Regions from separate parts of the Erwinia sp. LJJL01 genome, predicted to be linked through region 1. Evidence: predicted binding sites of a transcription regulator. Region 1 holds the regulator's gene; each other region holds the start of a gene.
What was found. Region 1 encodes PhoB, which activates phosphate uptake and scavenging genes when phosphate is short. Its sites were predicted from a motif close to CTGTCATAAAACTGNCNNAT; they were not measured.
Positions count from the first base shown of each region.

Region 2: a site for PhoB is predicted at 4,045-4,064, ahead of rpoH (RNA polymerase sigma factor RpoH). Genes of this name have one in related genera too.
Region 3: a site for PhoB is predicted at 6,642-6,661, ahead of glpT (glycerol-3-phosphate transporter). Genes of this name have one in related genera too.

Region 1 covers NZ_CP178576.1:3,045,852-3,055,661, reverse strand. Annotated here, with positions in the region: gene brnQ (branched-chain amino acid transporter carrier protein BrnQ) at 1-324, opposite strand, end outside; gene ACLI4M_RS15080 (cobalamin-independent methionine synthase II family protein) at 729-1,829, opposite strand; gene ACLI4M_RS15075 (PstS family phosphate ABC transporter substrate-binding protein) at 2,085-3,008, opposite strand; gene phoR (phosphate regulon sensor histidine kinase PhoR) at 3,028-4,341, opposite strand; gene phoB (phosphate response regulator transcription factor PhoB) at 4,365-5,054, opposite strand; gene sbcD (exonuclease subunit SbcD) at 5,234-6,457, shown strand; gene ACLI4M_RS15055 (AAA family ATPase) at 6,454-9,810, shown strand, end outside.
Region 2 covers NZ_CP178576.1:1,607,288-1,617,097, reverse strand. Annotated here, with positions in the region: gene rsmD (16S rRNA (guanine(966)-N(2))-methyltransferase) at 1-427, opposite strand, end outside; gene ftsY (signal recognition particle-docking protein FtsY) at 861-2,327, shown strand; gene ftsE (cell division ATP-binding protein FtsE) at 2,333-3,001, shown strand; gene ftsX (permease-like cell division protein FtsX) at 2,991-3,983, shown strand; gene rpoH (RNA polymerase sigma factor RpoH) at 4,275-5,129, shown strand; gene ACLI4M_RS08380 (AraC family transcriptional regulator) at 5,309-6,154, shown strand; gene ACLI4M_RS08375 (AzlC family ABC transporter permease) at 6,291-6,980, shown strand; gene ACLI4M_RS08370 (AzlD domain-containing protein) at 6,977-7,291, shown strand; gene ACLI4M_RS08365 (fatty acid desaturase) at 7,483-8,454, shown strand; gene panM (aspartate 1-decarboxylase autocleavage activator PanM) at 8,656-9,045, opposite strand; gene ACLI4M_RS08355 (branched-chain amino acid ABC transporter substrate-binding protein) at 9,436-9,810, shown strand, end outside.
Region 3 covers NZ_CP178576.1:2,131,336-2,141,145, forward strand. Annotated here, with positions in the region: gene recQ (ATP-dependent DNA helicase RecQ) at 1-1,424, shown strand, start outside; gene rhtB (homoserine/homoserine lactone efflux protein) at 1,457-2,080, opposite strand; gene pldB (lysophospholipase L2) at 2,194-3,186, shown strand; gene yigL (sugar/pyridoxal phosphate phosphatase YigL) at 3,246-4,046, shown strand; gene glpQ (glycerophosphodiester phosphodiesterase) at 4,085-5,134, opposite strand; gene glpT (glycerol-3-phosphate transporter) at 5,149-6,495, opposite strand; gene ACLI4M_RS10765 (DUF1456 family protein) at 6,853-7,335, opposite strand; gene metR (HTH-type transcriptional regulator MetR) at 7,434-8,372, opposite strand; gene metE (5-methyltetrahydropteroyltriglutamate--homocysteine S-methyltransferase) at 8,509-9,810, shown strand, end outside.

The DNA of each region.
Region 1 (9,810 bases):
TTCAAACGACACGGTGGCAGTACGCGGCGTGGCAAACAGCGGGCCAACGGCGAGGTAGCAGACGGTAGCCAGCACCAGGCCCGCAGCTTTACCGATTGGTGAGCTGAGAGCATCAATACCGCCCCCGACGCGCGCCAGCGCAATCACGGTGATCACCGGCAGGCCTACCGCGGTAATCAGGAAGCCCAGGGCGGCAATCCAGACGTGTTCGCCGGACTGAATCCCGACCATTGGCGGGAAAATAATGTTTCCGGCGCCGACAAACAGGGCAAAAGTCATAAAGCCCAGCGCCAGAATGTCTTTAGAAGTTAAACGATGCGTCATAAGAATCGTGTTGCCTGTGGTGATGTTAAAAGTCGTGATGCTGTAATACATCTGCCCCGCTTGCTCTAAAAACGTCGTCAGATCATAACAATGCAGTGAATTACACCGTTTATTGTTCGAACAGGCAGCGATTCTGAGCAGGTTATTCTCTGTATGCAGGGGATTGCGAAAAAACGGGGCTAAGTAGAACGTTTATAGGGGAGAAAGGCAATACGGGATCGGAAAAGCAGGATGATATAGCGCAAAAAACTGCATAAGCAGTGCATATCTTTATCTTCTGCAAAAAAGGCGTTACATGATTTGTATGTTTTTTACTCCCATCGCGCTTATTTTCTGCATTAACATCGCCTCATATGCACAAAAGGCGCGCAAATACGCGCCCTGTACACTTTTTGCTGCACGGGTTACCAGACGCGATTAGCGATATCCACCACCAGGCGCAGCTTGGCCCACTGCTGCGCTTCCGTCAGGCTGTTGCCCTCTTCGGTCGAGGCAAAACCGCACTGCGGGCTCAGGCAAATCTGGTCAAGGCTGACAAACTGTGCGGCTTCCTTAATCCGCTGCTCCACGGTTTCCGCCGCTTCCAGTTCGCCGGTCTTAGTGGTGATCAGGCCCAGTACCACCTGCTGGTCGCCCTTTTTGATAAAGCGCAGCGGCTCAAAGCCCCCCGAGCGCTCATTATCATATTCAAGGAAAAACGCATCGATATTGACGCCGCCAAACAGGATCTCCGCCACCGGCTCGTAGCCGCCTTCAGAGATCCAGGTCGAACGGAAATTCCCGCGGCAGACGTGCAGACCAATGGTCAGATCGTCCGGCTTGCCTGCAATCGCCTGGTTCAGTACGCGTGCATAGGTGCGCGCCAGCGCTTCCGGGTCGTCGCCACGCTCGCGGATCTGCTGCTTTTGATCGTCCGAGCACAGGTAAGCCCACACGGTGTCGTCAAGCTGCAGATAACGGCAACCGGCATCGTAGAAGGCCTTGATCGCATCGCGGTAAGTTTGCGCCAGGTCGTCGAAATAGGCATCCAGCGTCGGATACACTTCCGCATCTATCATTTTGCGCCCGCCGCGGAAGTGCAGCACGCTCGGGCTTGGGATGGTCATTTTGGCAACAGCATCACCGCTGATGCTCTTCAGGAAGCGGAAATCCTCCAGCATCGGGTGGTTGCTGAAGCCCAGCTTGCCGGTCACTTTTACGCCGCGCGCCTTGGTCTGCACGCCGTTAAACTGAATCCCCTGCTCGGCCTCATAGCGCTCAACGCCGTCCAGACCGTCGAAAAAGTCGAAGTGCCACCAGGCGCGGCGGAATTCGCCGTCCGTCACCACCTGCAAACCGCTGGCACGCTGCTGCGCCACCACCTGGCGGATCGCTTCATCTTCAATGCTGCGCAGCGCTGCCGCGTTGATTTCACCCGCTTCAAACTGCTTGCGCGCCTGCTTGATGGCGGCCGGACGTAAAAAGCTGCCAACGACTTCAGCACGGTAATGGGTAGGATGAGTCATGAGTTTGCTCCTGATTACGCCTTAGCGGGCGCGTAATTTAGTGTCGTAACAATTACGTGAAGTTATTTATAGACTTCTGGACGTCTATATGTCTGTCACTAAGAGTGTCATGAGAGGCCTGCCACGGCAAACGAGGAAATTTCATCACGCATGAAATAAATTCATTATGCGGAAATGACAACGGGGCAGGCATGCCTGCCCCCTACGCCAGAGCGTATGTAGGGGCGAGGCATGCCTCACCTGTCAGGCGGGGAATCAGGGTGCCAACATCGCTCTGGCCTGGGTCATCTGTGCATCCGACAGCGGCAGATACCCGGCCTGGCTGACCAGCGCCTGCCCCTGCGGCGACAGCGCTAAACGCAGAAACGCGGCGGTTAACGGCTCCAGCGGTTTGCCCGGCGCCTTATTCACGTAGATATAGAGCGGGCGGGCATACGGGTAGCGGCCGCTGCGAATATTCTCCGCGCTCGGCGCGATCCAGTCGTGACCTTCGCGCGCCACCGGCACAATCTTTACCCCGCTGATATGAAAGCCGGCGCTGGCGTAGCCAATCCCGTTCAGGGAAGCGGCCACCGCCTGCACCACCGCAGCAGAACCCGGGTACTCACCGACATCATTGCGGAAATCGCCGTTGCACAGCGCCTGCTGCTTAAAGAAACCCCAGGTGCCGGAGGCGGAGTTGCGGCCAAAGCGCTGCAGCCCGCGCTGCGCCCAGCCCGGCTGATTCAGCTGCAGATCGCCCCAGGTTTTCGGCTCGGAGCGCGCGCCGCAGCGGCGGGTAATGGAGAAAATGGCATCCAGCTGCTGCGCGTTCAGCCCGACCAGCGGATTATCCTGATTCACCACCACCACCAGCGCATCCATCGCCACCGGCACGGCCAGCGGCGGGTAGCCGTAGCTGTCTTCAAACAGCTGGCGCTCCACCGCCTGCATCGGGCGGCTCATCGCCCCCAGCTGGGCGGCGCCCGCCGCCAGCGCGGTCGGTGCCGTTGACGATCCCGCGGCCTGGATCTGCACATTCACCCCGGGATAGAGGCGATTAAAATTCTCGCCCCACAGCGCCATCAGGTTGCCAAGGGTGTCAGAGCCGACGCTGGTCAGATTGCCCGCCAGCATCCCCTCTTTGGCGTGGGAGCAGGCAGCCACCAGCAGGAGTGCCAGGGCGATTCGCTTTTTCATTACGTCAGATCCGGTTGTCTTATCGCAGGGCATTCTCAGCCAGTTCGGCAGTGACAATCAACCTCGGCGGCAGATGAAAGCTGAAACAGGTCTCACGATGCGGCACGCTGCTGATCTCCAGCCGCGCATTATGGTGGCTGAGCGCATGTTTGACGATCGCCAGCCCCAGCCCGCTGCCGCCGGTCTGCCTTGAGCGGGCTTTATCCACCCGGTAGAAGCGTTCGGTCAGGCGCGGCAGGTGCTCAGCGGCAATTCCCGGCCCGTTATCCTTCACCCTGAACTCGGCGCCGTGGCTGCTGCGCAGCCAGCTGATATCGATGCGCGTACCGTCCGGGGTGTGATTCACTGCGTTATACACCAGGTTGGAGATGGCGCTGCGCAGCTGCTCGTCATTACCGTATACGCGCAGCTGCGGGTCGGTTTGGAAGTGGATCTCATGGCGGCCATTGCTGAGGGTTTCCGCCTCGCGCTGCAGCACGCGCAGCATCATCGGCACGTCGACTTTTTCCTGCAGATCCAGCGCCGGCGCTGCTTCAATGCGCGACAGCGTCAGCAGCTGTTTCACCAGGCTGTCCATACGTTTGGTCTGCTCCTGCATGGTGTGCAGCGCCTTATCGCGCAGCGTGCCCTCCAGCACCGAGTCGTTCATCATCTCCAGGTAGCCCTGCAGCACCGTCAGCGGGGTGCGCAGCTCGTGGCTGACGTTGGCAAAGAAGTTACGGCGCGCCCCTTCCAGCTGGTGCATCTGCGTGACGTCGCGCGCCACCAGCAGCCACTGCCCTTCGCTGTAGGGCATTACGCGGAATTCGAGGTGGCGGTGGCTGTTAAGCACCAGCGTCAGCGGGCGGGAAAAATCGCGCTGGCGCAGATAGCGGGTAAATTCCGGGTAGCGCAGCAGGTTAAGGATGTTCTGACCGTTATCTTCCGGCCAGCGCAGGCCAAGCATCTGCTGAGCCAGGCCATTACACCAGAATATCGTCCCCTCTTCGGTGGTCAGCACCACCGCATCCGGTAGCGATTCGGCGCCGCTGCGAAAACGTTTGATCAGGTGGCCAAGCTCACGGCGGCGGCGGCGGTTACGCGCCTGCATCTGGTACAGGCCGTAGAACAGCGGCTCCCAGCTGCCGCGCCCGCTGGGTGGCGTCATGCTGCGGTCAACCCACAGCCAGTGGGAGAGGCGCAATAAATTGTTGAAGTGAAAACCCAGCACGCAGAGCACTGAGACTAACAGCAGCCAGGGCAGCCAGCCCACCAGCAGCCCGAGAATAAGCGCGGGCAGACCGGCAAGCAGCAGTTCCAGCAATAATCTCTTCCAGGAGAGGCGTTCCAGCACGGTTCAGACTCCAGCGTGAACGATCAGTAGCGTGCAGAGAAACGATAACCTGTTCCGCGAACCGTCTGCACCATGCGATCGTGCCCGGTCAGTTCCAGCGCCTTACGCAGGCGGCGAATGTGGACGTCGACGGTACGATCTTCGACGTATACGTTAGTGCCCCACACATGGTTTAGCAACTGCTCGCGGCTGTAAACGCGCTCGGGGTGCGTCATAAAGAAGTGCAGCAGTTTATATTCGGTCGGCCCCATTTCCAGCGGCTGCGTATCGGACATCACGCGGTGCGATGACGGGTCCAGGCTCAGCCCCTGCATCTCAATCACCTCTTCCACCGCCATCGGGGAGATGCGGCGCATCACCGCTTTGATGCGTGCCACCAGCTCTTTCGGTGAGAACGGCTTGGTAATATAGTCGTCAGCGCCCACTTCCAGGCCGCGCACGCGATCTTCCTCTTCACCCCGGGCTGTCAGCATCATCACCGGAATATCGCGGGTCATCGCTTCGCGCTTCAGGTGTTTAATAAACTGGATGCCGGAACCGCCGGGTAACATCCAGTCCAGCAGAATTAAATCCGGCCAGGGTTCGATCAACAGATTGACCGCACTGTCATAATCCTCGGCCTCGATCGGCTGGTAGTCATTTTGTTCAAGGACGAAACATAACATCTCACGGATTGGGGCTTCATCTTCCACGACCAGAATGCGCTTAGGCATTATTACTCCTGCTGCTGTTGACGGCTTTCACGGGGATATGCGGCGCCATTATGCGTCAGTTTTATGACACTTTTATGAAAAAAGCACCCCCTGAAATTGTGCGCGATTTAAAAAAAACAGGCCGATCGGTTTAGCCTGTTTATAATCGGGTTCACGTTTTTCTGCTGACAGGACGTTATATGCGCATCCTCCACACCGCTGACTGGCATCTCGGCCAGTTTTTCTACACCAAAAGCCGGGCGGCCGAGCACCAGGCTTTTCTCGACTGGCTGCTGGAGCAGGCGGAGGCGCAGCAGGCCGATGCGATCATTGTCGCCGGGGATATTTTCGATACCGGCTCGCCGCCGAGCTACGCGCGCGAGCTGTATAACCGCTTTGTGGTGAAGTTGCAGCAGACCGGCTGCCAGCTGGTCGTGCTCGGCGGTAATCATGACTCGGTGGCGACGCTCAACGAATCGCGCGAGCTGCTGGCCTGCCTGAATACCCGGGTGATCGCCGCCGCCAGCGACGATATCCGCCAGCAGGTGCTGATGCTGAATAAGCGCGACGGATCGCCGGGTGCGCTGCTGTGCGCCATCCCGTTTTTGCGCCCGCGCGATATCTTGCGCAGCCAGAGCGGCCAGTCGGGGCGCGAGAAACAGCAAAGCCTGCTGGAAGCGATTACTGAACACTACCAGCGCTGCTGGCTGGAAGCGTTAAGCCAGCGCGCGGCGCTGGACCTGCCGCTGCCGATTATTGCCACCGGCCATCTGACCACCATGGGCGTAACCAAAAGCGATGCGGTGCGCGATATCTATATCGGCACGCTGGATGCGTTTCCAGCCGACTGCTTCCCGCCCGCCGACTACATCGCCCTTGGCCATATTCACCGCGCCCAGCGCATTGCCGACAGCGACCATATTCGCTACAGCGGCTCGCCGATCCCGCTCAGTTTTGACGAGCTGGGCAAGGCGAAAAGCGTGTTTATGGTCGACTTTATCGACGGGAAATTCGCCTCAGCCGAAGCGCTGCCGATCCCGCTGTTCCAGCCGATGCAGATGATTAAAGGCTCGCTGGAGCAGATTGAGCAGCAGCTGGCGGCGCTGCCTGAGGCTGGCGACGGCAAAATCATCTGGCTGGATATTGAGATCGTCACCGACTCCTGGCTCAGCGAGCTGCAGCGCCGCATTCAGGAGCTGACCGCCGCGCTGCCGGTAGACGTGGTGCTGCTGCGCCGCAGCCGCGAGCAGCGCGAACAGACCCTCGCCCGACAGAATAACGAAACCCTGAGCGAGCTGAGCGTGGAGGAGGTGTTCAGCCGCCGCCTGGCGCTGGAAAGCGAGCAGCCGGAGAAACTGCAGCGCGCCAGCCTGCTGTTTGCGCAGACGCTGGAAGCGGTGCGCCATGAGGAGCAGCCACAGTGAAAATCCTGACCCTGCGTTTTAAAAATCTCAACTCGCTGAAGGGCGAGTGGAAAATCGACTTCAGCGCGGAACCCTTTGCCAGCAACGGCCTGTTCGCGATCACCGGCCCGACCGGCGCCGGTAAAACCACCCTGCTCGACGCCATCTGCCTCGCGCTGTATCACGAAACCCCGCGCCTGAAGGGCATCACCCAGTCGCAGAATGAACTGATGACGCGCGATACCGCCGAGTGCCTGGCAGAAGTGGAGTTCGAGGTCAAAGGCGTGGCGTGGCGCGCTTTCTGGAGCCAGAACCGCGCGCGCGGCGCCGCCGACGGCAACTTACAGGCCCCGCGCGTCGAGCTGGCGCGCTGTGATGACAATCAGATTGTCGCCGATAAGGTGAAGGACAAGCTGGAGATGATCGCCAGCCTGACCGGGCTGGACTTCGAGCGCTTTACCAAATCGATGATGCTGTCACAGGGGCAGTTCGCCGCTTTCCTCAATGCCGATGCCAACAAGCGCGCCGAGCTGCTGGAAGAGCTGACCGGCACCGAGATCTACGGTCGCCTCTCTGCGGCGGTGTTTGAGCGCCACAAAGAGGCCAGGGTCGCCGTGGAGACGCTGCGCGCTCAGGCGGGCGGCATGTCACTGCTGAATGAAGAGCAGCAGCAGGCGCTCAACGCCCAGCTGGCACAGCTACTTGCCGATGAGCAGGTACTCACTTCCCGGCAGCAACAGCAGCAGCAAAAGGTGCAGGAGCTGCAGCAGCTGGAGCGATTACAGCAGGAGAAACAGCAGCTGACGGGCAACATCCGCCAGCTTGATGAGCAGCTGTTACAGGCGCAGCAGTCCCTGAGCGCCGCCGCTCAGCAACAGCAGCAGGCGGTGGCGGCGCAGGAGCAGCACCAGGCGCAGCGCCAGCAGCAGGAAACGCTGATCGCCGAACAGGTATTGCCGCTCGATTTACAGCTCGCCAGCCTGCAACAGCAGCTGCAACAGCTGACGCAAGAGCGAAGTGAGTACCAACAAGCGCTTAAGCTTCGCCAGCAGGAAAGCGTCAAAAACCAGCAGCTTCAGCAGGATAAGCAGGCGCAGCAGCAGCAGCTCGACGCCTGGCGCAGCGCGCATCCCCAGCTTGAGCACTACGGCGAGCATCTGCCGCTGTGGCGCGAACGCTTCCGCCAGCAGCAGGAAAGTGAGCAGTCACTGACCTCGCTACACCAGCGCGTGCAGGCCCAGCAGCAGCAGGTGCAGCAGCTGGAACAGGCCGGTTTGCAGCTGCAGCAGCAGCAGGCGCCACAGCAGCAAAACCTGGCCACGGCGCAGCACAACCTGACCCAGGCCGAGCAGCAGCTGGCCCCGTTACAGCAGCAGCACCCGGAAGCCGCGCTGCGCAGCGCGCTGGCGCAGTTTGCCCGGCAGCGGCCACAGCGGCTGCGGCTGGCGACGCTGATCCCGCTGTGGCAGCAGATGCACGCGCGCAGCACGCGCCTGCAGCAGGAGAGAGAGCAGCTGGCGCAGCAGATCCAGCAAAGCAGTGAGCAGTTACACACCCTGCGCACCCAGTGGGCAGAGAAGCATCAGCATCAAAAGGATTTAGATCAGCGCTGCAAGCTGGAGCAGCAGATTGCCGATCTCGAGCAGCATCGCGCGCGGCTGGAACAGGGGCAGCCCTGCCCGCTGTGCGGATCCACTGCGCATCCGGCGGTGGAGCAGTATCAGGCGCTGGTGCTGTCCGAAAACCAGCAGCGGCTGGAGGCGTTAAAGCGCGAAGTTGACGAGCTGAAAGATAAGGGCAGCGCCCTCGCCGCGCAGCTGAAGCAGCAACAGCTGCTGCAGGAGCGCCAGCAGCAGGAAGCCGACGAGCTGCAGCGCCAGGCCGCAGAGCTGGAGCAGCAGTGGCAAAGCGCCGCGCAGCCGCTGGCGCTTCACTTCAGCCCGCAGCAGCACCCGGAGGCCAGCGACTGGCTGGCACAGCAGGAGCAGGAAGAAGTCACCCTGCAGCAGCAGTGGCAGCAGCTGGAGCAGGCGCTGCGCCACTGCCAGCAGCAGAAAGAGGCCTTACAGCTGCAGCAGCAGGCAGCGCAGGATTTGCAGCAGAAGAGCCAGCTGCAGCAGCAGCAAATGGCTCAGGCAGCGCAAACCCTGCAAGAACAGCAGCAGCAGCTGGAGCAGGATCGGCAGCGCGCCCGGCAGCTGCGCGGGGAACTGGCCGACGCACTGGCGCCGCTGGGGCTGACGCTGCCGCAGGATGGCGACTGGCAGGGCTGGCTAACGCTGCGCGAACAGCAGTGGCAGCAGTGGCGTAGCAACAGTGACGCGCTGGCCGCGCTGGTGCCGGAGCTGGCGACGCTCAGCAGCCGCCTGCAGGCGCTGGACGAAGAGCTACAGCAGCAGCAGGAGCGCCTGAACGCGCTCGATCGGCGGGTTCAACAGCAGCAGGCCACGCTAAGCGAACAGCAGCAGCTGCGCCAGGCGCTGTTCGGCGATCGCCAGGTTGCCGCCGTCCAGCAGCAGTTACGCGCAGAGGCAGAACAGCATCTGCAGGCGGTACGTGAAGTTCAACAAAAGTGGCAACAGCAGCAGGACCGGATAAATACTCTGACCGGACAGCATAAATCACTAAGTGAGCAGTTGATTAATCTGCAGTCGCGTTTAGATGAAGCCTTAGCCAAATACGGCCATGATGACGACCTGCCCGCGCAACGGGCGCTGCTGGAGAGCCAGCTCGGCACGCTTAATCAGCAGCTGCGCGAGCTGGCCAGTCAGCAGGGGCAGCTGCGCCAGCAGTTAGATCACGACAGCCGCCAGCGCAGCCAGCAGCAAACGCTGCTGGCGCAGATTGTCGCCGGAGAGCAGCAGCTGGAAGACTGGGGCTACCTCAACCAGCTGATTGGCTCTAAAGAGGGTGATAAATTCCGCCGCTTTGCCCAGGGGCTGACGCTCGATCACCTGGTATGGCTGGCAAACAACCAGCTCAACCGCCTGCACGGCCGCTATCTGCTGCAGCGTAAATCGCAGGAGGCGCTGGAGCTGGAAGTTGTCGATACCTGGCAGGCCGATGCGCGCCGCGATACGCGCACGCTATCGGGTGGCGAAAGCTTCCTCGTCAGCCTGGCGCTGGCGCTGGCACTTTCCGACCTGGTGAGCCATAAAACGCGCATCGAATCGCTGTTCCTGGATGAAGGCTTCGGCACGCTCGACGCCGAAACCCTCGACAGCGCGCTCGACGCGCTCGATGCGCTGAATGCCAGCGGCAAAACCATCGGGGTGATCAGCCACGTTGAGGCGATGAAGGAGCGCATCCCGGTGCAGATCAAGGTGCGGAAGATTAACGGGCTGGGCTACAGCAGGCTGGATCTCCCGACGGGG
Region 2 (9,810 bases), 1.4 Mb from region 1:
GCAGCGTGCTGGTCTGCTCCAGTAATCCCTTGCGAAACGGCGGGTCGATAAACACCAGCTGATGTGGCTCCCCTTTCTGGGCAAGGAACTGCAACGTGTTAGTGTTCACGACGCGCGCGTTCTTTGCCCCCAGCGTGGCGAGATTTTTTTCCAGCTGCTGCGCCACCGGGCGCTCCAGCTCCAGCAGGGTGGCGCTGCCCGCATGACGCGACAGCGCTTCCAGCCCGAGAGCACCGCTTCCGGCGAAGCAGTCGAGGCACTTGGCCTGCTGAATATCGGCCGCCAGCCAGTTAAACAGGGTTTCGCGCACGCGGTCGGTGGTCGGGCGCAGCCCTTCGCTGTCCGGGACCGGCAGCTTACGGCCGCGCCAAAGGCCGCCAATGATACGTATTTGCCCGGCTGCGCCGCTGCGGGGTTTCTTTGTCATCTCACTGAACTCTTAATAATTTGTTGCACAGTTTAACGGGCTAACCGGGCGGAGGAAACGTAAAAAGGGTGCTGTGATGCTCTCTGCAGAAAGTGTTAGACTAAGGGATTAATCAGGCTGTGTCCCGTAATTGGTCGTGGCCCCGTCGCAGCGCCAAAATTTCGTTATCAAGGCGGAGGGTGCAGGCCATAGTAAACTATGGCCAAACCTGACAACGCGGGGAACGAATTTTTGGAGCGCGACCCGCAGGGCTGGGGCCAAATTCGCTTGTAACCGCGTTGTTCGCCGCTGATTGGGTTTACCCAATGGCGCGACTCTCGCCTTGCTACAAGCGAATTTGACCGCCAGCGGGGCTCACGCACAATTGCGGACACAGCCTGTAAGTCTCTTTATACACCAGAATGGTTTTCCCCACGAGGAGTGTGGTTGCAACATGGCAAAGAATAAAAAACGTGGCTTTTTTTCCTGGCTGGGCCTGGGGCGTGACGAGAAAGCGCCTGAGGAAGAGGTAAAAGAAACGTTAGAACAGCAGCCCTCTGCCGATACCCCCGTTGCTAAAGACACACCGGCTGCTGAAGCAACCCCTGCCTCTGACGCGCCATCAACATCGCTAGCCGAGCCGGAACCTGCCCCTGAAAAAGTGGCAGAAGAGATTGTGGCGGTCACGCAGAGCGTGGCGGAACAGCAGGCGGAAGAAGCGCGTGTGGTTGCAGCACCGGTAGCGGCTGAACCTGAGCCTGTCGTGGTGACCCCAGAACCCGAGGTGATTACCGCTGTAGAAGAAGAGATCCTGCCGGAAGAGATTGCCGCTGAAGAAGAGGTGATTGACGACGCGTCGCTTGAAGCCGCCGCGCTGGCAGCGGAGTCGGTTGACGCAGCGCTGGCCGCCGAAATCATCGAAGAGAGCGCTGAAGAGGCTGAAGAGCCTGAAGAAGCTGAAGAGGTTGCAGCGGCGGTGGTCGAGCAGGAGCGCCCAGGTAAAGAGGGCTTCTTTGCCCGCCTGAAGCGCAGCCTGGTGAAGACCCGTCAAAACCTCGGTTCCGGCTTTATCAGCCTGTTCCGCGGTAAGAAAATTGACGACGACCTGTTTGAAGAGCTGGAAGAGCAGCTGCTGATTGCCGACGTCGGGATGGAAACCACCCGCCGTATTATCAGCAACCTCACCGCTCAGGCCAGCCGCAAAGAGCTGCGCGATGCCGAAGCGCTGTACGGCCTGCTGAAAACCGATATGGCCGCCATCCTCTCTAAAGTGGAACAGCCACTGGATGTGAGCGGTAAAACCCCGTTTGTTATCCTGATGGTTGGCGTGAACGGCGTGGGTAAAACCACCACCATCGGCAAGCTGGCGCGTCAGTTCCAGGCCGAAGGGAAGTCGGTGATGCTGGCGGCGGGCGACACTTTCCGCGCCGCAGCGGTTGAACAGCTGCAGGTGTGGGGCCAGCGCAACAATATTCCGGTGGTCGCGCAGCATACCGGTGCGGATTCCGCGTCGGTGATTTTTGATGCCATCCAGGCCGCCAAAGCGCGCCACGTGGACGTGCTGATCGCCGATACCGCCGGGCGTTTGCAGAATAAAGCGCACCTGATGGAAGAGCTGAAAAAAATCACCCGCGTGATGAAGAAGCTCGACGACCAGGCGCCGCACGAGGTGATGCTGACGATTGATGCCAGCACCGGCCAGAATGCTATCAGCCAGACTAAACTGTTCCACGAGGCTGTGGGCCTGACCGGGATCACCCTCACCAAGCTGGACGGTACGGCGAAAGGTGGCGTGATCTTCTCGGTGGCGGACCAGTTCAACATTCCTATTCGCTATATCGGCGTTGGCGAAGGTATTGAAGATTTGCGATCGTTTAAGGCTGACGATTTTATTGAGGCACTTTTTGCCCGAGAGGACTAATTAGGATGATTCGCTTTGAACAAGTCAGTAAGGCTTATCTCGGCGGTCGGCAAGCGCTGCAGGGGGTAGATTTTCATCTGCGTCCCGGTGAAATGGCGTTTCTGACCGGACATTCCGGGGCAGGTAAAAGTACCTTGCTGAAGCTGATCTGTGGCATTGAGCGCCCGAGCGCCGGGCATATCTGGTTTGGCGGCCACGACATCAGCCGTTTGAAAAGCCGTGAAGTGCCGTTTTTGCGCCGCCAGATCGGGATGATCTTCCAGGATCACCATCTGCTGATGGACCGCTCAGTGTATGACAATGTGGCTATCCCGCTGATCATCGCCGGGGCGAGCGGGGAAGATATCCGCCGCCGCGTGTCGGCCGCGCTGGATAAAGTGGGCCTGCTCGACAAAGCGAAAAGTTTTCCTATCCAGCTGTCCGGCGGTGAGCAGCAGCGCGTGGGCATTGCCCGTGCGGTGGTGAACAAACCGGCGGTGCTGCTGGCGGATGAACCGACCGGTAACCTTGATGAAGCGCTGTCGGCAGGCATTCTGCGCCTGTTCGAAGAGTTTAACCGCGTCGGCGTTACCGTGCTGATGGCGACCCATGATATGGGGCTGATCGGCAGCCGTAACTATCGACTGATGACGCTCAACCAGGGACGTCTGCACGGAGGTCATCGTGGTGAATAAACGTAATCCGCGCCCGGCGGCAGCCAAAGCGGTGAAGCAGAAGCAGCCGTCAAAAAGCAAAGCGCTGAAGGGCGGCTGGCAGGAGCAGTGGCGCTATGCGATGCACGGTTCGCTGTCTGATATGTGGCGCCAGCCGCTGGCGACGCTGCTGACGGTGATGGTTATCGCTATCTCTCTGACGCTGCCGAGCGTCTGCTACATGGTCTGGAAGAACGTCAGCCAGGCCGCAGAGCAGTGGTACCCGGCCCCGCAGCTGACGGTTTACCTCAGCAAAACGCTGGATGACGACGCCGCCGAAAGCGTGGTCGCGCAGCTGAAGAAAGAAGAGGGCGTGGAAAAAGTTAACTATCTGTCGCGTGAAGAGGCGCAGGGCGAGTTCCGTAACTGGTCCGGCTTTGGCGGCGCGATGGATATGCTGGAGCAGAACCCGCTGCCGGCGGTGGCGATTATCACACCGAAGCTCAATTTCCAGAATTCCGACACCATGAACAGCCTGCGCGACCGCGTGTCGAAAGTGCAGGGCATTGATGAAGTGAAGATGGATGACAGCTGGTTTGCCCGCCTTGCGGCGCTGACCGGGCTGGTAGGCCAGGTGGCAGCGATGATTGGCGTCCTGATGATTATCGCGGTGTTCCTGGTGATCGGTAACAGCGTGCGCCTGAGCATCTTTGCGCGGCGCGACACTATCAACGTGCAGAAGCTGATCGGCGCCACCGACGGCTTTATCCTGCGGCCGTTCCTGTACGGCGGCGCGATGCTCGGCTTTGCCGGTGCGCTGCTGTCGCTGGTGCTGTCGCAGGTGCTGGTGCTGCGTCTTGAATCGGTGGTGACGCAGGTGGCTTCGGTGTTTGGCACCACCTTCGCGCTGCATGGCCTGGCGTGGGATGAGAGCCTGCTGCTGCTGTTGATTGCCGCGATGATTGGCTGGATAGCCGCGTGGCTGGCCACGGTGCAACATTTACGTCGATTTACGCCGCAGTAACCCATGTACACGTTTTTTTGATATAATCTTCCTCTGCTGCGTGAACGTTAGCCGCAGAGGAAGTTCATCAAACTGTCACTTCCCCCTGCAATTCTGGCCTCTTGTCCGCACAGCATGCTGTTTGTAAAATATCCACTGCCTGAATTGAACTTGTGGATAACTTTAGCGTCTTAATCAGTAATCGGTAACATCGTTAGCACAGATTGCGTTTGCTTCTGCTGTCCGTTCACGTAGTCTTATGGGCGGTTCACGGAATGACGCGGTAATTTGCTTAACACAGAGAGGGTTTGAATGACCAAAGATATGCAAACTTTAGCTATTGCTCCTTTAGGCAACCTGGATTCTTACATCCGGGCGGCTAATGCCTGGCCTATGCTGACGGCAGAAGAGGAAAAAGCGTTGGCTGAACGGCTGCATTACCAGGGCGATCTGGAAGCAGCAAAAACGCTGATCCTGTCTCACCTGCGCTTTGTTGTTCATGTCGCTCGTAACTATTCCGGTTACGGACTGCCGCAGGCAGACCTTATTCAGGAAGGTAACATCGGCCTGATGAAAGCCGTGCGCCGTTTCAACCCGGAAGTGGGTGTGCGCCTGGTGTCATTCGCCGTTCACTGGATCAAAGCCGAAATTCACGAGTACGTGCTGCGTAACTGGCGCATCGTGAAAGTCGCCACCACCAAAGCACAGCGTAAGCTGTTCTTTAACCTGCGTAAAACCAAGCAGCGTTTAGGCTGGTTTAACCAGGACGAAGTGGAAATGGTGGCGCGTGAGCTGGGCGTCAGCAGTAAAGACGTGCGTGAAATGGAGTCGCGTATGGCGGCCCAGGACATGACCTTTGACCCAACGCCGGATGACGAAGGCGAAGGCCGCTCCATGGCGCCAATGCTTTATCTGCAGGATAAATCTTCTGACTTTGCTAACGGCATTGAAGAGGATAACTGGGAAGATCACGCCGCCGATAAGCTGAGCGATGCGATGCAGGGGCTGGATGAACGTAGCCAGCACATCATCCGCGCCCGCTGGCTGGACGATGATAACAAAACCACGCTGCAGGAGCTGGCTGACCAGTATGGCGTTTCCGCCGAGCGCGTGCGCCAGCTGGAAAAGAACGCGATGAAGAAATTGCGTCTGGCTATCGAAGCGTAACCGCAGTCGTTCAGTATTTTCTTCAGCACATTGATCAACACCGCCTGTCAGGCGGTGTTTTTGTTTGTATGGCGTTTGTGTCGTGCTGGCTTTGCGGTGCGATACTGCCTAAAATAAAACATAAATATTTTTCAACTATCAGCAATTTTGTTCCAGGTTCTGACAGGGAGTAAGAACGTATGGTGGAGGAGAAAGAGCCAAAAGAGCAGGCCACAATGCATCATCTGGATGAATTTGATGGTCTCGATATGCTTGAAGCCAGGTACTATCGTCGGCGCTTTCCGCGACACGTACATGAAACGTTCTGTATCGGCGTGATCGAAGAAGGCGCCCAACGCTTCTGGCGTGGGGGAGGGGAGCACGTTGCACCCACAGGCGATATCATTCTGGTCAATGCCGATGAAGTGCATACGGGATGTGCTGAAGTCGAGAATGGCTGGGCATATCGGGCAATATATCCTCACCCCGAACTGCTGCGCCAGATCACTGGCGATCTGAGGCATGAGCAAGGGATCATTCCGTGGTTTCCTGATGCGGTAGTGCACGATCCCGGGTTGTCCGCCCAGCTACAACTCGTCTTTAATATGTTGCCTGTTGCGGGCAATAGTCTGCTGAAAGAGTCATTACTACTCACGGCCGTCTGCTGGCTGATCATGCGCTACAGCCGTACGCCCACGTCTCCAGGTCAGTTACCCTGCGCAAAATCGATGATCCTTCAGGTCAAGGACCTGATGACTGCCTGCCCGGAGCAAAACTGGTCGTTGAAACAGCTTTCAGATCTTGTGCAGCTTAGTCCCTGGCATTTTCTGCGCCAGTTTAAGCAGGTTGTGGGAATGCCTCCGCATGGCTGGTTAATCCAGGCCAGACTTCGAAAAGCGCGTGAGCTGTTGGTTAAGGGTGAGACGATCCCCGCTGTTGCGGCACGCTGTGGTTTCTCCGATCAGAGCCATTTCACCCGTCATTTCAAAAATTCGATGGGCGTCACTCCCGGAGAGTTTATCCGCTCATTACGCTTTCCTGGCTAGTTTGGTCTCTCTCCTCCCGGCAATTTTGTTCAATATTTTAATTACCCGTTTCTCTAACCTGACGCCACGTAATTCGTAGAGAGCGGAATGGGTAAAAATGGAGACATCGCCCTGCAAATCATTTGCTGATACCAGCATGCGGAGCAACAGCGGATTCTTTCGTGGCGTGGTTAACATGCTGCCACTTTGCCTTTCCGTGGTCCCATGGGGAGTCCTGGCGGGATCGATGGCGGTGCAGTCAGGGCTGACAATGCCGCAAAGTATTGCTATGTCAGCGGTTGTTTTTGCTGGCGCGGCACAGCTCGTCACACTGGGGCTACTGCTTTCCGGGGCGAGCATTCCTACCATTATCCTCTCCGTATTTTTTATCACCTCACAGCATTTTCTTTACGGTCTGACGTTACGAGAAACGGTGTCATTTTTTCTGAAACGTTATCGATTACCGATAGGTTTCTTATTAACTGACGAGCTGTTCGCGTTGAGCTGCGCTGAAAAACAGCAGGTGGCGTTAACGCCGGGCTATCTGATCGGTGCTGGGCTGACCTTTTACCTCTGCTGGAATCTTTTTAGCCTGCTGGGCATTTTCATGGCTTCGTCTGTTCCTGATTTACAGCGTTATCACCTCGACTTCTCCATCGTGGCCACTTTTATTACCATTGTCGTGCCGATGATTAAAAATCTCAGCGTGTTATGCGGGGTGCTGGTTTCCCTGCTGTTATCGATGATACTTAGCGTGTTTCAGATTGAAGGGGCAATTGTCATTGCCGGGCTGAGCGGCATGTTGTGCTCAGTAATATATGCCCGCCTGACGAGAGGAGAAGCATGAGCTGGATACTGTTATTCACTCTGGCTGCCGTGGTGTTTTTTAACCGCTACGTCTTTTTGGAACCGAGGGTGCCTGTGCGCTTGCCCTCGTTAGTACGTGAAGCATTGAAATATTCAGCGCCCTGCCTGCTAACGGCAATATGTGGGCCGATTATTCTGCTTAACGATGGCGAAATAAGGGCGCTCACCTCCAATCCTTATTTATATGGAGCGATGGCAGGAATTGTCATTGCCCTCTTTGTGCGAAATATGATTTTGTCAGTCCTGCTATGTCTTTCCGTATTTTATCTCATTTCTTGGAGCATCGTATGACACTCAATAAAAGGAATTTTTGTCGTTCTACGCACTCTGTACAGATGCGAGATTCTTACCGCATCCTTCCTTTTCAGGGCGTCTGGACTTGGTTGACGGGGAAAGAGATTGATGGCCGTCCACAGCTATGGCAATCCCATTCTGTTGAGATGATCTGTTGGTCCCTGTCGTGGATGATAGTGGGGAGTATCATGACGTCACTGGCCTGGTTTGGCAGCCTGTCGCTGCTTGTGAAGAGCGTCATCTACATGACGGGCATCTTATTTGCAGCTTCGGGTGCCAGATATATTGTGGCAACGATTATCCACCATGGGGTGCATGGGCATCTGTTTAACAGCCAGCGGGCCAACAGGATCCTGTGTGAAATATTATCAACGATTTTGATCGTTCAGCCTTATGATTCCTATCGTCAGTTTCATGTTTATGAGCATCATGGGGCGGCATTCTCAACGTTTGAGGACCGCGACTTAGCGGCAATTTATCAGTTGGGTTTCAAACCGGGTATAAAAGTCAGGCAGCAATATATCAATCTGTTGTTGACTTTGCTGAGCCCGAAATTTTATCTGACGTTTCTTTATGGTCGGCTGAAATCCAACCTGGTAAATTTGCCGATCTGGCGACGAGCAATGTCCCTTTGCTGGTGGGGAGTGCTAATCTGGCTGGCGTTAACTTATGGGTACGGGTTCTTCTTGTTGAATATTGTTATTCCCTACGTGTTGGTTTATCAAATTGCTTCTCTGCTGCATCTTTTAACTGAACATACCTGGTGTTTACGTCAACAGGGCGAAAGCGTGCGCGACAGTCATATTAAAAATTGTCTGGGCAGATTTTGCGGGAGTGCCTGTCCGCCAGATTTTTCCTTACGCTTTACCGCAGACTGGATACGTTGGACATTCACCCATCTGTTTTTCCATTTGCCGTGCCGGATGCTTATCGTTCAGGGCTCTCTGGTATGCCACGACTGGCATCATCGTTTTGGCAGCGTGCGGCAATGGTATGACTATGCCCGGCTACGGGAAAAACATCAGCTGAAGTTAGCAGCAGAAGATCGTAATGACTACATCGATATTTGGGGTACTCAGCACGCGTTGCATTACGTTTTTATTAAATTGAGCGAGATGGGTTCAGTTAAAACCGTAAATCTGGCGTACCGGCTTAATTAATGGATATCGAAAGGCTGCATAACCCGTTCCGGGCCGAGATGGCGCAGGAGGATGTCCGGCGATTTGCTCATCTTCACCCTCAACCGATGCGCAAAGAGAAAGAGTCTGCGCCTGAAGAGCGGGCGGAAATGCCTGAGAGGGAATAACCCTCTTTCCTTTCCCTGGCGTTGTATTGTTTTGGGCCCTTGCAGGGCCCCTTTTTTACATCTTTATCCATCTATTAGCTTGTCGATTAAATCCCGCTGCCTGCATAAACGCGGCTATCACCTGCTGCGCTGAACTGCCATCCTGACTCATTACCCACTGCGTAACCTGCGGGTTCTGCGCCATCACTTCCTGCACCAGATAGAGACCCACCCCGCGCCGCCGCGTCACCTCGCGTACCTCAAGCTGCTGCATCTCTCCTGCGCTGCCGCTGAGGGTCACGCGCACTGCCGCCAGCAGACGATCGTTAAAACGCGCCGCGTACAGCTGCTTTACCTCATTCAGTTCGCTTTCCAGCGCCGCGATATTCGCCTGCGGCCAGATTTTTTTTATGTCGCTGCGATCCTGCTCAGACAACTGTTGCAGGCGGATGATAGTCAGTTTCATCAGAATAACCCGGTCATGAGAAAGGCATATTGTAGCGAAGTTGACCATACTATAGCGTGTTAGTTTTTCTGTACGAAAACGAGGCGATGTGCGGGCGTTTCAAATGGTTTACCGAGTAAACCGTTATTCTCTGCGCAGAAAGCCAGCATAATGCGCTGGCTAGTTGGCGAATTTGCCACCGTTGCTGTTAGTGGATTGTCCTGCGGCACCCGCTATTTACTGAATCTGTCAGTTGATTTACAGCAGAATATTCCTGTTTAATAACCTGAAAATTAAAGCCTTATTGATAAAAACTGTCGGGAATTATGCTAACTCGTTCAAAGGCAAAGCGTTTATCGCTATTCACCGACAAATAAATAGCAAGCAATCACAACAGATGGGGTAGTCAGGATGAAGATCAGTAAAGGTAAAGCGCTGTTAGCTGGCTGTATGGCTCTGGCAATGAGCGGTGCAGCAGTAGCAAAAGATATTAAAGTCGCGGTAGTTGGCGCCATGTCCGGCCCGGTTGCCCAGTACGGTGATATGCAGTGGACCGGCGCTCAGCAGGCGATCGCAGACATTAACGCCAAAGGCGGCATTAACGGCGACAAGCTGGTCGCGGTGAAATATGACGACGTGTGCGATCCAAAACAGGCGGTTGCGGTTGCTAACAAAGTGATCAACGACGGCATCCGTTACGTGATCGGCCACCTGTGCTCCTCTTCGACTCAGCCCGCTTCCGACATCTATGAAGATGAAGGCGTGCTGATGATTACGCCAGCAGCA
Region 3 (9,810 bases), 910 kb from region 1:
ACTGCAACCCGGCAATGCTGGCGGTCGATGAAGCTCACTGTATCTCCCAGTGGGGCCACGATTTCCGTCCGGAGTATGGCGCTTTAGGCCAGCTGCGCCAGCGTCTGCCGGATGTGCCGGTGATGGCGCTGACCGCGACCGCCGATGAAACCACGCGTAACGATATTGCCCGCCTGTTACAGCTCGACGATCCGCTGATCCAGATCAGTAGCTTTGACCGTCCCAATATCCGCTACACGCTGGTGGAAAAATTCAAACCGACCGAACAGCTGCTGCGCTATGTGCAGGATCAGCGCGGTAAGTGCGGCATTATTTACTGTAACAGCCGGGCAAAAGTGGAAGACACCGCAGCCCGACTGCAAAGCCGTGGGCTCAGCGTCGGGGCTTATCATGCCGGAATGGATAACGCTCACCGTGCGCACGTGCAGGAAGCGTTTCAGCGCGACGATCTGCAAATCGTGGTGGCGACCGTCGCATTCGGCATGGGCATCAACAAACCCAACGTGCGCTTCGTGGTGCACTTTGATATCCCGCGTAATATTGAATCCTACTATCAGGAAACCGGCCGCGCCGGGCGTGACGGTCTGCCTGCTGAAGCGCTGCTGCTGTACGATCCGGCCGATATGGCCTGGTTACGTAAGTGCCTGGAAGAGAAAGCGCCAGGCCCGCTGCAGGATATCGAGCGCCATAAGCTGAATGCGATGGGCGCGTTTGCCGAAGCGCAAACCTGCCGCCGCCTGGTGCTGCTGAACTACTTCGGCGAAGGCCGTCAGCAGGCGTGCGACAACTGTGATATCTGCCTCGATCCGCCGCGCCGCTACGACGGACTGGTGGAGGCACAGAAAGCGCTGTCCTGCATTTACCGCGTGGGTCAGCGTTTCGGGATGGGCTATATCGTCGAGATCCTGCGCGGGGCCAACAACCAGCGCATCCGCGATATGCAGCATGATAAATTGCCAGTCTATGGCATTGGCCGCGAGCAGACGCACGAGCACTGGACCAGCGTGCTGCGCCAGCTCATTCACCTCGGTCTGGTGACGCAGAACATTGCGATGCACTCGGCGCTGCAGCTGACCGAAGCCGCCAGGCCAATTCTGCGCGGGGAAGCGCCGCTCCAGCTGGCGGTGCCGCGCCTGGTCAGCATCAAGCCGCGCAGCAGCAGCCAGAAGTCGTTCGGCGGCAACTACGACCGCAAGCTGTTTGCCAAACTGCGCAAGCTGCGTAAAGCGATTGCGGATGAAGCGAACGTGCCGCCATACGTGGTGTTTAACGATGCGACGCTGATTGAAATGGCGGAGCAGATGCCGATTACCGCCTCAGAGATGCTGAGCGTGAACGGGGTCGGTCACAAGAAGCTGGAACGTTTTGGCAAGCCGTTCCTGGTGATGATCAAAGAGCACGTCGACGGCGACGATGTGGAGTAATCCGTAGGGGCGGGCATGCCCGACCCTGTTGGTTACGCTATTCTGCGCGCCGAAGCCAGCAGTGCACCCACCGCGATAAACAATCCGCCAAAGGTCCGGTTCAACAACTTCATCTGATGCGGGCCTTTAATCCACACCGCAATGCGCGTCGCCAGCGTGGCGTAGCCAATCATCACAATGATATCGACCACCACCGTGGTGACGCCGAGCACCAGATACTGCATCGCCTGGGGCTGATGCGGAATAATGAACTGCGGGAACAGCGCGGCGAGGAATATGATGCTCTTCGGGTTGGTCAGATTGACCAGCACGGCGCGGCGAAACAGCTTGCGGCGTGGCATCGCCTTCGCCACCGCGCTGAGATCAATCGCGCCGGATGAGCGCCACTGCTGAATGCCCAGCCACACCAGATAGGCGGCACCCGCCCACTTAAGAACTTCAAACGCCAGCACTGACTGAGAAAACAGCGCGCCCAGCCCGACGCCGACCAGCACGATATGCAGCGAAAGCCCGACCTGCAGCCCGGCAATGGAGGCCACTGCACCGCGATAGCCGTGGCTGATGCCGGTACTCATGGTGTTAATCGCCCCGGAACCGGGCGACAGGCTTAAGATGCTGGTTGTTAATAAATAGGTCAGCCACCATTCGATGGTCATGGGGTAAAGCTCCCTGATAACGCTCAATTGTGACACAATACGACATTGTTGAATGTTGCGCTATGGGTAACAATGTCCGCTGCCCGCAGTTTGTCTCTTCTGGGAAACGCCCGATGGAACATCTTAAAAACAGCTGGCTGACGCGGGAGAGAGCCTTCGCCGCTTTTGCCACCGGCCCGCTGCTGGATTTCTGGAAGCAGCGTGAAGAGGGTGAGTTTGCCGGCGTGGAAAATGTGCCTATTCGCTATGTCCGCTTCATCTCCCCGCAACACGATAAAGTTATTTTGCTGTGTCCCGGCAGGATTGAAAGCTATGTGAAATATCCCGAGTTGGCCTACGACCTGTTCCACAGTGGGTACGACGTGGTGATTATCGACCATCGAGGCCAGGGGCGCTCCGGTCGACTTCTTGCTGATTCACATCGCGGCCACGTGGTGGAATTTGAAGATTACGTCGACGATCTGGAAACCCTGTACCTGAAAGAGATCGTCGCACGCCACTATCGTCACCGCTACGCACTGGCCCACTCGATGGGCGGGGCGATCCTCGCACTGATGCTGGCGCGTCAGCCAGCAGCCTTCGACGCGGTGGCGCTGGCTTCGCCGATGTTCGGGATTTATCTGCCGATGCCGCTGTGGATGGCGCATCAAATTCTGAACTGGGCGGAGAAACGCCCGGCGCTGCGCGATGGCTACGCGCTCGGCACCGGGAAATGGCATGCGCGCCCCTTTGCCATCAACGAGCTGACGCACAGCCGCGAACGCTATCGCCGTAATCTGCGCTTCTACGCTGACGACCCGGGGCTGCGCGTCGGCGGACCCACCTATCACTGGGTGCGTGAAGGCGTGCGCGCCGGGCAGAGCATCCTCAGCCAGGCCGCGCAGATTGCCACGCCGCTTCTGCTGTTGCAGGCGTCAGAGGATAAGGTGGTGGATAACCGCGCTCAGGATCTGTTCTGCCAGACGATGGTGGCGGCAGGCCAGCCCTGTGCCGGAGGCAAGCCGTGGGTGATTGACGGTGCCCGGCACGAGATCCTGTTTGAGAGCGACCGGATGCGTGCCGAAGCGCTGGAAGCGATCCTCACCTTCTTTGCACGCCACCCGTAAGTGGCCAGTATTCAGTTACCGGCGGGGAGTTCCGCCAGAAAATGTTAACCAGAGGATTTATGTTCCATATTGTTGCTTCAGACCTGGATGGCACGCTGCTGTCACCGGATCACACCCTTTCTTCTTTCGCGCGCGAAACGCTACAGCTGCTGACGCGTAAAGGCGTGCACTTTGTCTTCGCCACCGGTCGTCACTATATTGATGTGGCGCAGATGCGCGACAGCCTCGGCATCGACGCTGACATGATCACCTCAAACGGCGCGCGCGTGCACAACACCGCCGGTGAGCTGGTGTTCAGCCATAATCTGGATGAAGATATCGCGCAGGAGCTGTTTGCCATGCAGCACGCCAACCCGGATATCTACACCAACGTCTATCGCGATGAAGAGTGGTTCCTTAACCGCCATCGTCCGGAAGAGGTGGATTTCTTCCGCGAATCAGACTTTAACTACCAGATTTTTCAGCCGGGCCAGCTGCAGACCGACGGTATCAGCAAGGTGTTCTTTACCTGCGCGATCCCTGAGCTGCTGGTGCCGCTGGAGCAGGCGCTGATGGCGCGCTGGGGCGACCGGGTAAATGTCAGCTTCTCGCTGCCGACCTGTCTGGAAGTGATGGCGGGCGGCGTGTCGAAAGGGCACGCGCTGGATGCCGTCGCAAAATCGCTCGGCTATTCGCTGCAGGAGTGCATCGCCTTTGGTGACGGCATGAACGATAAAGAGATGCTGAGCATGGCGGGTAAGGGCTGCGTGATGAGCAACTCGCATCAGCGCCTGAAGGATATTTTGCCGGAGCTGGAAGTGATTGGTTCAAATGCCGATCTGGCGGTGCCGAAGTATCTGCGCGAGCTGTTTGACGTCTAAGCTTTTAAAACGGGTCAGGCATGCCTGACCCCTACGTTTTATCGTCCTAAAAAATGCACCGCTTTATCCGGGAAGTCGGTAAACAGCCCGTCGACGCCGGCCTTGTGATAGAGCAGGTCATACAGCTGGTCGACATCACTGACATACGGCGGCAGCTGATCGGCGCGCACGGTGTAAGGGTGCACCACCATCTTATTCAGATGTGCTTCTTTGACCATGTCGGTGAAGCGCACGTCGCCGCGCTGCGATCCGTCCGCTATCAGCATGTGGTAATCTGGCCCGATACCGTCGGCATACTGCGCAATCGTCTTCATCGCGCCCGGTTTAAACATCCAGTCGTAGCTGTAGTTAACCCACTTGCCGTTCTGCTGCTCCTGGGTTTCATCCCATTTGGTATAGGCAATCAGCTGCACCAGCTTGAGGTTCATCGCGCGCTGCGGCTCCAGCTCAGTTTTGATGCGCTTCACTTCGTTATAGTCAAAGCACTGCAGATAAACCTTATCGTCCTTGCCGCTGTAACCGTATTGCTTCAGCACATCCAGCACCTTCGCCGAGATGTCTTTGCCCTCCTTACGGTGGAACCACGGTGCTTTGATTTCGGTATAGATACCGATGTTCTTGCCGGTGGAGTGGTTCAGACCCTGGATAAACTCCAGCTCCTCCTCGAAGGTGTGCACGCGGAAGTCCGATTTTCCCATCGGGAAACGACCGGGGAAGGTCTGCACTTTTTTGCCGTTCTCAATCTCAAACCCTTCGCTGAATTTGAGGCTTTTGATCTCGGCCAGCGTAAAGTCGATGGCGTAATAGCGCCCGTCGGGACGGGCACGCTGTGGGAAGCGCGTGGCAACATCGGTGACGCGATCGAGGTAGTGGTCATGCAGCACCACCAGACGATCGTCTTTGGTCATCACCAGATCCTGCTCAAGATAATCGGCACCCTGGGCGTAGGCCATCGCCTTCGCCGGCAGCGAATGTTCCGGCAGATACCCGCTGGCCCCGCGATGGGCAATCACGATGGGTGCGGTACTCGCGGCAGTAGCCGCGAGAGAGGTCGAAAGCAGTAAAGTTGCGATAACGTTTTTCAACATAATGGCGTCTCCTTTCAGCGAGTTTTCAGTGCCTGCTTGTGTTTGTTCTCACTTACCATGGTCATAAACAGCAGGATCACTGCCAGTACGCAGCCGCCGATCATCACCATAAAGCCGCCGTCCCAGCCGAAGAAGTCCACGGTGTAACCGACGATGGCGCTGGCCGCGACGGAACCGCCGAGGTAGCCAAACAGCCCGGTGAATCCGGCCGCCGTCCCTGCCGCTTTCTTCGGTGCCAGCTCCAGCGCATGCAGTCCAATCAGCATCACCGGGCCGTAGATCAGGAAGCCGATAATCGTCATACACGCCATATCAACGCCCGGATTGCCGGCCGGGTTCATCCAGTACACCACGGTGGCAATCGTCACCAGTACCATAAAGAACACGCCGGTGGCACCGCGATTGCCCTTGAAGACTTTATCCGACATCCAGCCGCACAGCAGCGTCCCTGGAATACCGGCGTACTCGTAGAAGAAGTAGGCCCACGAAGATTTATCCAGCGTGAAGTGCTTCACCTCTTTCAGGTAGGTCGGTGACCAGTCGAGGATGCCGTAACGCAGCAGATAGACGAACACGTTCGCCAGCGCGATATACCACAGCAGCTTGTTGGGCAGGATGTACTGCATAAAGATCTGTTTCGCCGTCAGCTCTTCTTCATGCTTTTCGTCATAGTCCGGCGGATAGTCGTTCTTATACTCTTCAATCGGCGGCAGGCCGCAGGACTGAGGGGTGTCACGCATTAAAGCAAAGGCAAAGATGGCGATAAGAATGGCGCCGAAGGCAGGCATATACAGTGCGGCTTTCCAGTCGTTAAACCACGCCATCCCCAGCAGGAACAGCAGTGGAGGGATCCCGCCGCCAACGTTGTGCGCGCAGTTCCACACCGACACGATACCGCCGCGCTCTTTTTGCGACCACCAGTGCACCATGGTGCGTCCGCACGGTGGCCAGCCCATTCCCTGGAACCAGCCGCACAGGAACAGCAGCACGAACATCACCATAATGCTCGACGTCGCCCACGGCACGAAGCCCATAAACAGCATCACCACCGCGGCCAGGATCAAGCCAGCAGGCAGAAATACGCGCGGGTTTGAGCGGTCCGATACCGAACCCATAATAAATTTGGAGAAGCCGTAAGCAATGGAGATCCCGGACAGGGCAAAGCCGAGGTCGCCGCGCGAAAAGCCCTGCTCAACCAGGTAAGGCATTGCCAGTGCGAAATTCTTTCGCACCAGATAGTAGGCGGCGTAGCCAAAGAAAATACCCAGAAAGATCTGCCAGCGCAGTTTGCGGTACAGCGGATCGACGCGGCTGTCATCGACACGCGGTTGATGTGCAGCAGGTTTGAAAATACTTAGCATGTAAACGGCCTCCCGTGGCTTATAAAACTGACACCCTGATGGATGTACAGCAAAAGGAACAAAATCCGGCCAGTGCAGGGTTAAATGTTCCATTTCGCGCACAGCCTAGTGGTTATCAGCACAAAGGACTGTGAAGAAGGGCGCAGATGTTACACTTTTATGACAAAGTGGCTATATGTGCATCACAAAATGATGAAATATTTTCGCAATGAAACGATAAAGCGTGATGACTATCACGTTTTGAGCGAGAGGGGATGCTGCGGTGTTCGTTTGGTGAGTGGTTATGTTCTAAATGGAAGATATGGCGAAGGGAAGATAAATGCGATTAACGCAGTCGGGCGTTAATCGCATCAGGCGTTAAGCCTGCGCTTTAGGTTTGGCCGGGCGAATTTTCATCGTCAGGCCTTTGAGGAAGTTACGCAGGATCTGATCGCCACATTCGCGGTAGTTTTTATGCCCCGGTTTACGGAAGATCGCGCCGATCTCTGACTGACCTACCGCAAAATCGGTGCTTTTCAGCAGCTCAATAATGTCGGTAGTTTTCAGGTCGAATGCCACGCGCAGCTTTTTCATCATGATGTTGTTGGTCATCTTGCGTTCGATAGAGGGCGCCGGGGCATCTTCGCTTTTGCCGCGACGCTCGAAAATCAGACCGTTGAGAAAGTAACCCATGATGACATCCGGGCAGGCGCGAAAACCGGGCTCTTCCTCTTTCTTCAGGAAGCTGGCAACTTCGGCTTCTGTTACTTCGCTCTCTGCCAGCGCCAGAATGCTTACCACTTTCGCATCGCTTAAATTCAGCATGTAACGCACGCTGCGCAGGACATCATTATTCGTCATAGGAACTCTCTTTCATTGAAACCATAGCAATGAGCGCATTATAGAGACAATTCGTGAGTTAAACAGGAAAAACCGCCAGCGGCAGGCTGGCGATGGTGTTACAGAGGATTGATCGCGGATAACGGCGTGCCGGGGCGTGAAGCGTCACGCACCAGCGGCAGGTGATCGCAGGCGTGCTGACGGGCGGAACGGATAAACGCCTCCACGATTGGCTGGCGCTGTTCGCCGTCGCGCACGGCGGCATACAGCCTGCTCCACAGGCCGTCCCCTAACGTTTTCGTCACCACCAGCCCCTGGTGTTCAAAACTTTCTACCACCCAGTGCGGCAGTGCGGCAATGCCCATCTGCGCGGAAACCATCTGAATCAGCAGCAGCGTATTATCGACGTTTTTCAGCGCCGGGCTGATGCCCGCGGGCTGCAGGAAATGGCGCCAGATATCCAGGCGCTGGCGCTGTACCGGGTAGATCATCAGCACTTCACTGGCCAGATCCTCCGGCGTGATGTGATCCTTCTGTGCCAGTGGGTGATCCGGGGCCAGCACCAGGCGTACCTCAAAATCAAACATCGGCGTATAGAACAATCCGCTGCGCGGCAGAATATCTGAGGTCAGGACGATATCCAGCTCGCCCTGCTGTAAAGCGGGCTGTGGATCAAAGGTCACGCCCGACTTGAAGTCCATCACGACCTGCGGCCAGCTCTGACGGAAGTTATTCAGCGCGGGCGTCAGCCACTGAATACAGCTGTGACACTCAATGGCAATGCGCAGCGTGGTCTGATGCGGCTCGTGGCATGCCTGAAGCGCGTGCTGGATCTGCGGCAATACCTGCTCTGCCAGCTGAAGCAGGATCTCCCCCTGTGGCGTAAAGCGCAGCGGCTGGCTTTTTCGCACAAACAGGCGAAAGCCAAGGCGCTGCTCCAGATCGCTGAACTGGTGAGATAACGCTGATTGCGTCTGGTGGAGCTGAGCGGCAGCGGCGGCCAGCGACCCGGTATTTCGCAGTGCCTGCAGCGTTCGCAGGTGCTTGAGTTCGATCATGAGAGTCCTTCACATCGACAGTGAACATTTTGCGCTTGTGGTGAATACACTACCTGCGGATTATAGCGGTGTAAACATCTGGATGGCTAAATGAGTCAGCCAGCCCGGTAAATATGGATTCTACGAGGCAAAACTGATGACTATTCTGAACCATACACTTGGATTTCCGCGTGTCGGTCTGCGCCGCGAACTGAAAAAAGCACAGGAAAGCTACTGGGCGGGTAACAGCTCTCAGGAAGCGCTGTTGGCGACCGGTCGTGAACTGCGCGCCCGCCACTGGCAGCAGCAGAAAGAGGCCGGTGTTGACCTGCTGCCGGTCGGCGATTTCGCCTGGTACGATCACGTCCTGACGACCAGCCTGCTGCTGGGGAACGTTCCGGCGCGCCATCTCAATAAAGACGGTTCAGTTGACCTCGACACCCTGTTTCGCCTGGGCCGTGGCCGTGCACCCGGCGGTGAACCGGCGGCGGCGGCAGAAATGACCAAATGGTTTAACACCAACTATCACTACATGGTGCCGGAATTTGTGCAGGGCCAGCAGTTCAAGCTGAGCTGGACTCAGCTGCTGGACGAAGTGGATGAAGCGCTGGCGCTTGGACACAAAATCAAACCTGTGCTGCTTGGCCCGGTAACCTATTTATGGCTGGGGAAAGTGAAGGGCGCCGCGTTTGACCGCCTGAGCCTGCTCAAAGCGATCCTGCCGGTTTACCAGCAGGTGCTGGCTGAGCTGGCAAAACGCGATATCGAGTGGGTGCAGATTGACGAGCCAGCGCTGGCGCTGGAACTGCCAGCCGTATGGCTTGCGGCCTTCAAACCTGCTTATGCTGCATTGCAGGGCCATACCAGACTGCTGCTGACCACCTACTTCGACAGCATCGGCCAGAATATCGATACCATTCGCGTACTGCCGGTGCAGGGCCTGCATGTGGACCTGGTGCACGGTAAAGACGATATCAACGCGCTGAACCGCCAGCTTCCGGCGAGCTGGCTGCTGTCGGTTGGGGTGATCAATGGCCGTAACGTCTGGCGTGCCGACCTCAGCCGCTGGTTTGAGCGCCTGCAACCGCTTGTCGCCGCCCGTAAGCAGCTGTGGATTGGCTCTTCCTGCTCGCTGCTGCACAGCCCGATTGACCTGAGCGTGGAGACCCGCCTCGATGACGAGGTCAAAAGCTGGTTCGCCTTTGCCCTGCAGAAATGCGCAGAGCTGTCGCTGTTGAGCCATGCGCTAAATAACAGTGACCCGGCCTCGCTGGAAGCCTGGAGCGCCCCAATCCGCGCCCGAAAATCCTCGACCCGAGTGCACAATCCGGCAGTAGGCCAGCGCCTGGCGGCAATAACCGCTCAGGACAGCCAGCGTAATCACCGCTATGCGGTGCGCGCGGAGGCTCAGCGCCAGCGCTTCCAGCTGCCTGCGTGGCCCACCACCACCATCGGTTCG